3 regions of the Mesorhizobium sp. WSM4844 genome follow, and region 1 is predicted to be linked to each of the others. Evidence: predicted binding sites of a transcription regulator. Region 1 holds the regulator's gene; each other region holds the start of a gene.

Evidence for each region. Region 1 encodes LexA, which represses DNA repair genes until DNA is damaged. Its sites were predicted from a motif close to TGTTCNNNNTGTGTTCNG; they were not measured.
Region 2: AC0L2A_RS33475 (helicase-related protein) is a predicted target of LexA. The motif match lies at 1,086-1,103, and genes of this name have one in related genera.
Region 3: ruvC (crossover junction endodeoxyribonuclease RuvC) is a predicted target of LexA. The motif match lies at 1,660-1,677, and genes of this name have one in related genera.

The regions. Positions count from the first base shown of each region.
Region 1 is NZ_JBVVQB010000006.1:61,391-64,649, reverse strand. Features, by position in the region: gene AC0L2A_RS07615 (ComEC/Rec2 family competence protein) at 1-1,029, shown strand, start outside; gene lexA (transcriptional repressor LexA) at 1,023-1,775, opposite strand; gene AC0L2A_RS07605 (molybdopterin molybdotransferase MoeA) at 1,880-3,085, opposite strand; gene moaC (cyclic pyranopterin monophosphate synthase MoaC) at 3,085-3,259, opposite strand, start outside.
Region 2 is NZ_JBVVQB010000080.1:10,397-13,655, forward strand. Features, by position in the region: gene phbB (acetoacetyl-CoA reductase) at 1-519, shown strand, start outside; gene AC0L2A_RS33475 (helicase-related protein) at 1,279-3,259, shown strand, end outside.
Region 3 is NZ_JBVVQB010000002.1:35,951-39,209, forward strand. Features, by position in the region: gene ruvB (Holliday junction branch migration DNA helicase RuvB) at 1-161, opposite strand, end outside; gene AC0L2A_RS02305 (AbrB/MazE/SpoVT family DNA-binding domain-containing protein) at 161-436, opposite strand; gene ruvA (Holliday junction branch migration protein RuvA) at 478-1,098, opposite strand; gene ruvC (crossover junction endodeoxyribonuclease RuvC) at 1,109-1,618, opposite strand; partial or broken gene AC0L2A_RS02320 (LysR family transcriptional regulator) at 1,798-2,675, opposite strand; gene AC0L2A_RS02325 (alpha/beta hydrolase) at 3,080-3,259, shown strand, end outside.

The DNA of each region.
Region 1 (3,259 bases):
CGGTCACCGGTCGCTTTCGTCACGCGCAAACTCGTCGCTGGGGCAGGCACCATCGCAATGACCTCCATCATTGCCGGCAGCGCCACCGCGCTGTTCGCCATCTGGCACTTCCAGCGCGTCTCGCCGCTCAGCCTGTTCGCCAATCTGGCCGTCATGCCGATCGTCACGATCGTCATGTTCCTGGCCGTCCTCAGCGCCTTGGCAATGCCTTTCGGCCTCGACGGCCCTTTCCTCTACATGATGGGCAAGGGCCTGACGGCGATGATCGCAATTTCGGGATGGATCTCGGAGCGTTCGCCGGTCGATGCAGTCGGACTGATTTCGTTGCAATCGGTCCTGCTGGTGACAGTCGCCCTGGTCATAGCCACGATGGCGACGACATGGCTGCGGCTTGCCGCACTTCCCTTTGCGCTCGCCGGCCTGCTGACGATTTCCGAGACGCGCACCCCCGACGTGCTGATTTCGGAGGATGCGCATCTGGTGGCGCTGCCGATCGGCGGCGGCGAACTTGCCGTCAACCGGATGCGTTCGAACGAATTCACCACCGACAACTGGAAACATGCGCTGGTTTCAACAACGATCATCGAGCCGGAGACATTCGAAAAAGGAGATGTGCAGTTCGACATCGCCGACCCGGCCGACCTGCCGTCGGGAGCGCCTTTCACCTGCACTGCCGGCCTGTGCTTGGCCCGGCATCCGTCCGGCGCGCTCATTGCGCTCGCCGACGACCGGAAAACCGCGCGGCCGGCCTGTGCCTTTGCGGATTTGATCGTCATCGACGACGCCACAGCCTATTACAAACCCTGCCGCAACCCGCTGGTTCTCGTCGTCACCAAACGGCAGCTCGCTCGCATGGGCAGCGCCGCCGTCTTCTTCGATCCGCTATCGGCGACGACGCGCGCAGAAATCCGTTTTGCCGTCAGACAGCCATACAGGCCCTGGCATGAGCAGCGGCGATTTTCGCGCGAGGCAAGGGGCCTGCCTCCATACCGCAGGGCCAAGAAACCCCAGAAGCCTGCCCTTCAGTAACGCCGGATCAGTCCGACGAGCTTGCCCTGCACCTTGACCCGGTCCGGCCCGAAGATGCGCGTCTCGTAGGCCGGATTGGCGGCTTCCAGTGCGATCGAGGCACCTTTGCGGCGGAATCGTTTCAGCGTCGCTTCCTCCTCGTCGACCAGAGCGACAATGATCTCGCCAGGCTGGGCGGTGTCGGCGTTGCGGATGATGACCGTGTCGCCGTCGAAGATGCCGGCCTCGATCATCGAATCACCCTTGACCTCCAGCGCGTAGTGGGTGCCGCCGGTGATCATGTCCGGTGGCACCGAGATCGAATGCGTCTGGTGCTGGATGGCGTCGATCGGCACACCGGCAGCGATGCGGCCCATCACCGGTATGGAGACGGTGGCAACGACGTCGTCGTCATTGCCGGCAGCACGCATGCGCGAAGGCGCCGGCTTGATCTGGCGTCCGAGGCCGCCCTGTCCAAGCCCGCCCTGGCCAAGGCTGCCTTGAATGACGCTCGGCGAGAATTTGCGCGCCGCATTGAGGCCCGGCGCGATCGAATCGGGCAGCCGCAGCACCTCCAGCGCGCGGGCGCGGTTGGGCAGGCGGCGAATGAAACCGCGTTCCTCCAGCGCCGTGATCAGCCGGTGGATCCCTGATTTGGAGGCGAGGTCGAGCGCTTCCTTCATCTCGTCGAACGAGGGCGGAATGCCGCTTTCCTTCAGCCGTTCGTGAATGAACATCAGCAGTTCATGTTGTTTGCGTGTCAGCATCGCGACCCCCAACAGAATCAGAAAAACAAACCCAGAACAAACACTATCTGTTCCAGTTGTGTTCCGCAACCATTTAAAGTTTAATGAATGTGTTGACGGTTTGTTCAGCGTAGCATCAGCACGCTGCAGGCGGCGCCCGCTGCGGCTGCGGGAGCGAATGGCTCGCGCACGACCAGTCCGTTGGCGTCGGCCAGCATTCTGAGCATCGAGGAATCCTGGATACTGAACGGCGTTGCCTCAAGCGTGCCGGCTTCTTCCTTCACCACCGCGCGTACATAGTCCTGCCTGAGATCGTTGGCCGGCATGGCGGCGCCGAGCCGCGCCTGACGCATGTCCTGGCGGAAGGCGCGGCCGCCGAGCCGCGCCAGCAGCGGCTTCAGAAAGAGCTGCGTGCAGACCAGGCTGGCCACCGGATTGCCGGGCAGGCCGATGCAACGGATGGCACCCAGCCGCCCGAACATCAGTGGCTTGCCGGGCCGCATGGCGATTTTCCAGAAATCAAGCGCCATGCCTTCGCCGGTCAGCACGTCATGGACGAGGTCATGGTCCCCGACCGAGGCGCCGCCCAGCGTGACGATGACGTCCGCGCCTGCGTCGACGGCTTTTGTCACCAGCGCGGCGATCGCCTCCTTGCGATCGGGGGCGATGCCGAGATCGAGTGCGCTGGCGCCGACCGAGCGGGCCGCGGCGGCGACGCCAAAGGCATTGGAGGAGATGATCTGGTCGGGGCCAAGGTCGCTGCCCGGCGGCAGCAATTCGTCGCCGGTGGCGATGATGGCGACCAGCGGCCGTTTCACCACGCGGACCTGCTGGTGGTTGGCCGACGCCGCCAGCGACAATGCCGCCGGATCAAGCAGGCGGCCTTTCTCCAGCAGCATGTCGCCCTGCGAGAAATCGAGCCCGAGGCGGCGGATGTTGCGGCCTTCAACCGTCGGCGCGGTCACTTCGACGATGCCGCCACCGAGGTCGCGGACATTCTCCTGGATGACGATGGTGTCGGCGCCTGCGGGAAGCGGCGCGCCGGTGAAGATGCGCACGGCCTGCGCCGGGCCGACCGTTCCGGTAAAGCCGCGACCGGCCGGCGCCATGCCGATCACCGAAAGTCTCGCGGGCACGGACGCGACATCGTCGGCCCGCACGGCATAGCCGTCCATGGCCGACGCGTTGAATGGCGGCTGGGTGCGGAGCGCCATGAGCGGCTCCGCCAGCACGCGGTCGGCGGCATCCATCAGCGCGACGCTTTCAGCCTGCAAGGGCGCAGCATCCGCAAGCAGGTGCTCGAGCGCCTCGGCGACCGCAAGCAGCGCCATTATTGGCCTGCCCCCTGGGCATCCGCCTTGTAGTCGGCGGATTTGCCGCCGGTCTTTTCCACCAGCCTGATGCCGGAGATCGCCATGCCGCGATCGACCGCCTTGGCCATATCATAGATGGTCAGGCAGGCGACCGAGACGGCGGTCAGCGCTTCCATCTCGACGCCGGTCTTG
Region 2 (3,259 bases), on a different contig from region 1:
GAGGCCGATCTCGGCCCGGTTTCCGTTCTGGTCAACAATGCCGGCATCACCCGCGACGCCATGTTCCACAAGATGACGCGCGAGCAGTGGAAAGAGGTCGTCGACACCAATCTTTCCGGCGTCTTCAACATGACGCACCCACTGTGGGTCGGCATGCGCGACCGCAAGTTCGGCCGCGTCATCACCATCTCCTCGATCAATGGCCAGAAAGGCCAGACCGGCCAGGTCAATTATTCGGCGTCGAAGGCCGGCGATATCGGCTTCACCAAGGCGCTCGCCCAGGAAGGGGCGCGGGTCGGTATCACCGTCAATGTCATCTGCCCCGGCTACATCGCCACCGAGATGGTCAGGGCGATGGACGAGAAGGTGCTCAATGAGCGCGTCATCCCGCAGATCCCGGTCGGCCGCCTCGGCGAGCCGGAAGAGATCGCACGCTGCGTCGTCTTCCTCGCTTCCGACGATGCCGGCTTCATCACCGGCTCGACCATTTCAGCCAATGGCGGCCAATATATCACCTGAGGCGTCGGCCTGTTGCCGGTGACTGTTGCAGCCCGCTGCGGCAGCGCTATGCCATGGGAGAGGCTTGAACCAGGCCGTTTTGCATTGCTGGCAGCCTGGTCAGCGACTGCGCCGACCGATGGGCGTGACGCCGATTTGTGCCGAAGCGGCACGCAAAAATTAGCGGCGGCCGCGCAGCCTGTGCAAAACCCTGTTCACAGCGTGTGGATAACAGGTGGAAAACCTGTTCACGACACAACATATTGGGGTGAACAAACCGGGAAACATGCGCCAGCGCCGATTCGTAGCCGTTTCGTTCCGGCTTTGAGCGCACCGTTAACGACAAAGGCTGAAAACATCCCCAAATCGTTAAGGCGCGTTAGGAAAGAATTAATAATTTCAGAATGTTGGATGATGCCCGCCGACCTGCGTCGATCGTTCAGCGGCAAAGGTTAACGGCGACGTCAGCCCTGCATGAAACGGGCCAGTTCGGCGATTCAGCATGTGGTGAGACTCGCCGGCGAAAAATCCAGATGTAGCCGTGAACAAAACCTGAATCTGCGCGAGTCAGCGATTCGTAGCCGATTCGTTCCAGACTCGTTCCAACTGTTAAATCGAAACGGCGAAACGGATTATCGACGCCGACGGAAGGCTTCGAGCTGCCATCGGAATATTCTGCTTTCGCTTCGCGCCCGAAATCCCTATGTGTCGGCTGTCACCCGCGCCACCACGGGGCGCGCTCCCGACAACGCGAGGCAGAGAGCCTTAATTTCCAGGTCGATGAACATCCAGCCGAAACACACTGAGCCACTGATCCTGTCAGGCCGCGACGTGACCGCTGTGCTCGGGCCAACCAACACCGGCAAGACCCATCTCGCCATCGAGCGCATGGTGGCGCATGAAAGCGGCATTATCGGCCTGCCGCTCAGGCTGCTCGCCCGCGAGGTCTACTCGCGCGTCTGCGAAAAAGTCGGCGCTCACAAGGTGGCCCTCATCACCGGTGAGGAGAAGATCCAGCCCGACGGCGCCAGATATTCGGTCTGCACCGTGGAAGCCATGCCGCGCGAGACCGACGCCGCCTTCGTTGCCGTCGACGAGGTCCAGCTGGCCGGCGACCTCGAGCGCGGCCACATCTTCACCGACCGCATCCTGCATCTGCGCGGCCGCCAGGAGACGCTGCTGCTCGGCGCAGCGACCATGCACGGCATCCTCCAGCGTCTGCTGAAGGGGGTGTCGGTGGTGACGCGGCCACGGCTGTCGCATCTCGCCTATGCCGGCTCGAAGAAGCTGACCCGCCTGCCGCGACGTACGGCGATCGTCGCCTTCTCCGCCGACGAGGTCTATGCCATCGCCGAACTGATCCGCCGCCAGCAGGGCGGTGCGGCAGTCGTGCTCGGCGCGCTATCGCCGCGCACCCGCAACGCGCAGGTGGAGCTGTTCCAGTCGGGTGATGTCGATTATCTGATTGCCACCGATGCGATCGGCATGGGCCTCAACCTCGATCTCGATCACGTCGCCTTCGCCCAGAACCGCAAGTTCGACGGCTACCAGTATCGCAACCTGACGGCGGCCGAGCTCGGCCAGATCGCCGGCCGCGCCGGCCGCCACTTGCGCGACGGAACTTTTGGCGTCACCGGCCAGGTCGATCCACTGGACGAGGAACTAGTCAAGAAGATCGAAGCGCATGATTTCGACCCGGTGAAGGTGCTGCAATGGCGCACCGCGCGTTTCGATTTCGCCAACCTCGACGCGCTGAAGCGCTCGATCGAGACCAACGCGCCGGTTGAAGGCCTGACGCGCGCGCTGCCGGCGGTCGATGCGCAGGCGCTCGAACATCTGTCCCGCGACGAGGACATCCGGACGCTTGCCACCGACGCCAGGCGCGTGGCGCTGTTGTGGGAGGCCTGCGCCCTTCCCGATTACAGGAAGATCGCCCCGGCTCAGCATGCCGACCTGATCGCCTCGATCTACATGGACCTTGCCAGGCATGGCCATGTCGATGAGAATTACATGGCCGAGCAGGTGCGCCGCGCCGACACCACCGAGGGCGACATCGACACGCTGTCGCACCGGATCGCCCAGATCCGCACCTGGACTTTCGTTTCCAACCGGCCCGGCTGGCTGGCCGATCAGGCACACTGGCAGGAAAAGACGCGCGAAATCGAAGACAGATTGTCGGATGCGCTGCATGAGCGGTTGACGAAACGCTTCGTAGACCGCAGGACTTCCGTCCTCATGCGGCGCCTTAGAGAAAATACCATGCCTGAAGCCGAAATCAGTCCAACCGGAACCGTCCTCGTCGAAGGCCATCATGTCGGCGAGTTGCAGGGGTTCCGCTTCACCGCGGACCAAAGCGCCGGCGGCGAGGACGCCAAGGCGGTGCGCACAGCAGCCCAGAAGGCGCTTGCAGCCGAATTCGAGGCGCGGGCCGAACGCTTCGGCGCCTCGGCCAATGGCGACATCGCGCTCGGCTCCGATGGCACGCTGCGCTGGATCGGCGCGCCGATCGGCACGCTGGTCGCAGGCGACGAGCCGTTGAAGCCGCGCCTGGTGCTGCTGGCCGACGAGCAGCTCACCGGTCCCGCCCGCGACAAGGTCGCGGCGCGCGCCGAGCGCTTCGTCAATTTCCAGATCGAGTCGCTGCTGAAGCCGCTGGTCGACCTCAAGAACGCCGAGCAGATCACCGGCATCGGCCGCGGCATCGCCTTCCAGCTCGTCGAGAATTTCGGCCTCATCAACCGCCGCGACATCGCCGAGGAGA
Region 3 (3,259 bases), on a different contig from region 1:
TCGAGCGCCTCGCTGCGGCCCTTGGCGGCCTCGATGAACACTTTGAGATTGGCCCGCACCGCCGCCTGGCCGACAAAATCGCCGAGCGTCTGCGGACGCAAGGTCTGCTCGGCGTCCTCGCCGCGCTTGTCGGGAGCAATGAGGCGTGGCGAAAGGCTCATCAGGCGCGCCCACTTCCATCGCGATCGCCGGCGGCGTGGCGACCGACGGCATCCCCTAGCGCGGCGTCGATTTCCTCCAGCGTGGCAGGCCCGCCGGGCGGATTGCCCAGAAATCCGGCAAGGTCGGCAAATCTAAGATTGCGCGGCGTTCCTATCAGAAGACCGTCCATGACCGTCCACGCAACCGTATCGCCCGCCTTGAGCGACAACGCGTCCCGGACTTTCTTTGGAATCGTAAGCTGCCCCCTGGAGGTCAAGCCCGCATATCTGCCCATGCTCTTGTTCCTAGTCGGAATTTATTTCTCGGGCAACGGTCTCACCGCGCCAGTTCCTTCAGCCCGAAGCGGATCAGCTTCGACGCATCCGCGTCCTCACCGGCGCTTTTCAGCGCCGCCGCCACCGCATTGGCGGCCGTATCGCGCGAATAGCCGAGATTGACCAGCGCCGAGACGGCGTCGGTGATCGGCGCCGGCGCGACGCCTTCGCCAAGCTCCTGCTTCAGGCCGATGGTGCCGGAGGCAGCGCCTGCAAAGGCCGGCGCCTTGTTCTTCAGTTCGGTGACGATGCGCTCGGCCACCTTCTTACCGACGCCGGGCGCGCGGCTGACCATGGCAATATCACGCAGCGCGATGGCATTGGCGAGATCGGCCGGCGCCAGCGTCGACAAAATGGCCAGCGCCACCTTGGCGCCGACGCCCTGCACATTGCTCATCAGCAGCCGGAACCATTCGCGCTCCAGAACCGACTGGAAACCGTACAGCCTCAACATGTCTTCGCGGACATAGGTCTCGATGAACAGCACCACCGCCTCGCCGGGGGCCGGCAAGGCGGCCAGCGTGCGCGTCGAGCAGTGGGCGACATAGCCGACGCCGTGCACGTCGACGATGCAGAAATCCTCGTCGATCTCGTCCAGCGTGCCTTTTAGCTTGCCGATCATGTGTGGTCCTTCATGCCAGCGCCGCCAACCTATAGACAACGCTCTGCCGGTGATGCGCGTGGCAGATGGCAATGGCCAGCGCGTCGGCGGCATCGTCGGTGTCGAACGTCGCCTTCGGCATCAGCACCTTGACCATCATGTGGATCTGCTTCTTGTCGCCATGGCCGACGCCGATCACCGCCTTCTTGACGGCGTTGGGCGCATATTCGGCAACGACCAGGCCGGCCAGCGCCGGCACCAGCATGGCGATGCCGCGCGCCTGGCCGAGCTTCAGGGTCGCGGCCGCATCCTTGTTGACGAATGTCTGCTCGACCGCCGCCTCGTGCGGCATGGCGGCGTGCAGGATCTCGGCAAGCCCGTCATGCAACTGGCAAAGCCGTGTCGCCAGCGCCGCCTTGTCGTCTGAACGCACGGTGCCGGAGGCGACGAAGCGCAGCGAGTTGCCGAGGCTTTCGACGATGCCCCAGCCGGTGCGCCTCAGCCCCGGATCGATGCCGATGATGCGAATCGTTTCCCCCATCCGCCAAGTCTACCCGTGGCGGACAGCGATGCCAGCGAAATGTGAACAAACCAGAAACGATTCCGCTGCGTCCCACAGGCTGTTTGAGAATTCGTTCTGACGAGACAGACGGCGTGGTTTGCGAGAACCGAAGCGGAGCGGACATTTGGGTCCGTGAGCCGCGCGTAGATCCCCTCGCTTCAATTCCGATGTCGTAGCGCATCGACGATGACCTTGAACGCGGGAAGATTTTGACGACGGCTCGGATAGTAGAGGAAATAGCCTTCAAAAAACGGCGACCAATCGTCCAGGAGCTGAACCAGCTTGCCACGTGCGATGTGCTGCTCGACGATGTTCTCCGGGACGTAGGCGACGCCGTATCCACTGGCCGCCGCATCGATCATGGCATAAGTATTATTGAAGGTCAGTTGACCGTTCACTCGAACGCGGAGCGCCTGCCCATCCTTCTCGAACTCCCAGGCGTAAAGACCGCCGGCGCTTTCATGACGCATGTTGATACAGAGATGCCGGATCAATTCTTGCGGGTGCTCGGGCACACCATGCGCGGCGAGATAGGCAGGCGAAGCAATGGCTACCAGACGCCAGTCGGGACCGATACGCACCGCGATCATATCCTTCTCAACGCTCTCTCCAATCCGGACGCCGGCGTCGAAGGCTTCCTCAACGATGTTGCGGAAGGTGCTGTCCAGGATCAGTTCGACGCTGATATCGGGATAGGCGACAAGCACCGGCTTGAGCTTGGGCCAGACCACGCTTTCGAGTGCATGGTCGGACAGGGTCAGCCTGATCGAGCCTGACGGCTTGTCGCGGAGCGCCGTCAGCGCCGCGATCTCGTCTTCGATTTCGGCGATGCGCGGCGCAATTGCATGCAGCAGCCGTTCGCCCGCGATCGTCGTTGCGACGTCAGCAGGCGGATGCCCATGCGCGCTTCGAGCTGCTTGATCGTATGGCTGAGCGTCGACTGCGCCACGCCCAGCTTTGCCGCAGCCCTGGTGAAGCTGCGCTCCTCGGCGACAGCCTGGAACCAGGTCAGTTGGTTGAGGTCGGTTCTGGTCATGAGACTCCTTCCGCCTCAGATTATTCGACCCTATCGATAAGTCCATGCCGATTTCGAGGGCTACTCGACATATTCCAAAGCCATTAGGTTGCACTCTGGGGAGCGACGAATACCGCCATGTCGGTGATCTGGATGACATGGATGTCGCAAAATGCGGACGATGCCAGAGACCGCCGGCAGCCTGACGGTCGTGGCGATCAAAGGCTTCGAACCTTCTGGGCGCGGTCGTCGGAGGGGTGCTGTTGGATGGCCTGACGATCTCCGCCACGTTCGTCGGCAGCGTGATTCTGGCTGGCATCGGAATCATGCTGATCGGAAATGGGCGGCGTCTGCTCAAGCCCCGAAGAGGACTGGCCAAGGCAGCGAGTGGCTCAACTCCAAGCCAAACTTACAGGAGATCAGAAGTGACTGCGAATAGCCCTGATACGAAAACGTCAGTGCGTGAAATCCACCGGCGCGAGCTTTTGAAGCTGACCGGTGCCGGCGTCGCCACCTTCAGTGCGGCGCCTCTCTTCAACCTTCCCTTCGCAAAGGCTCAACACATGTCAAACAGTGCAAACAATTTCTATACCAGCGGTCAGGTG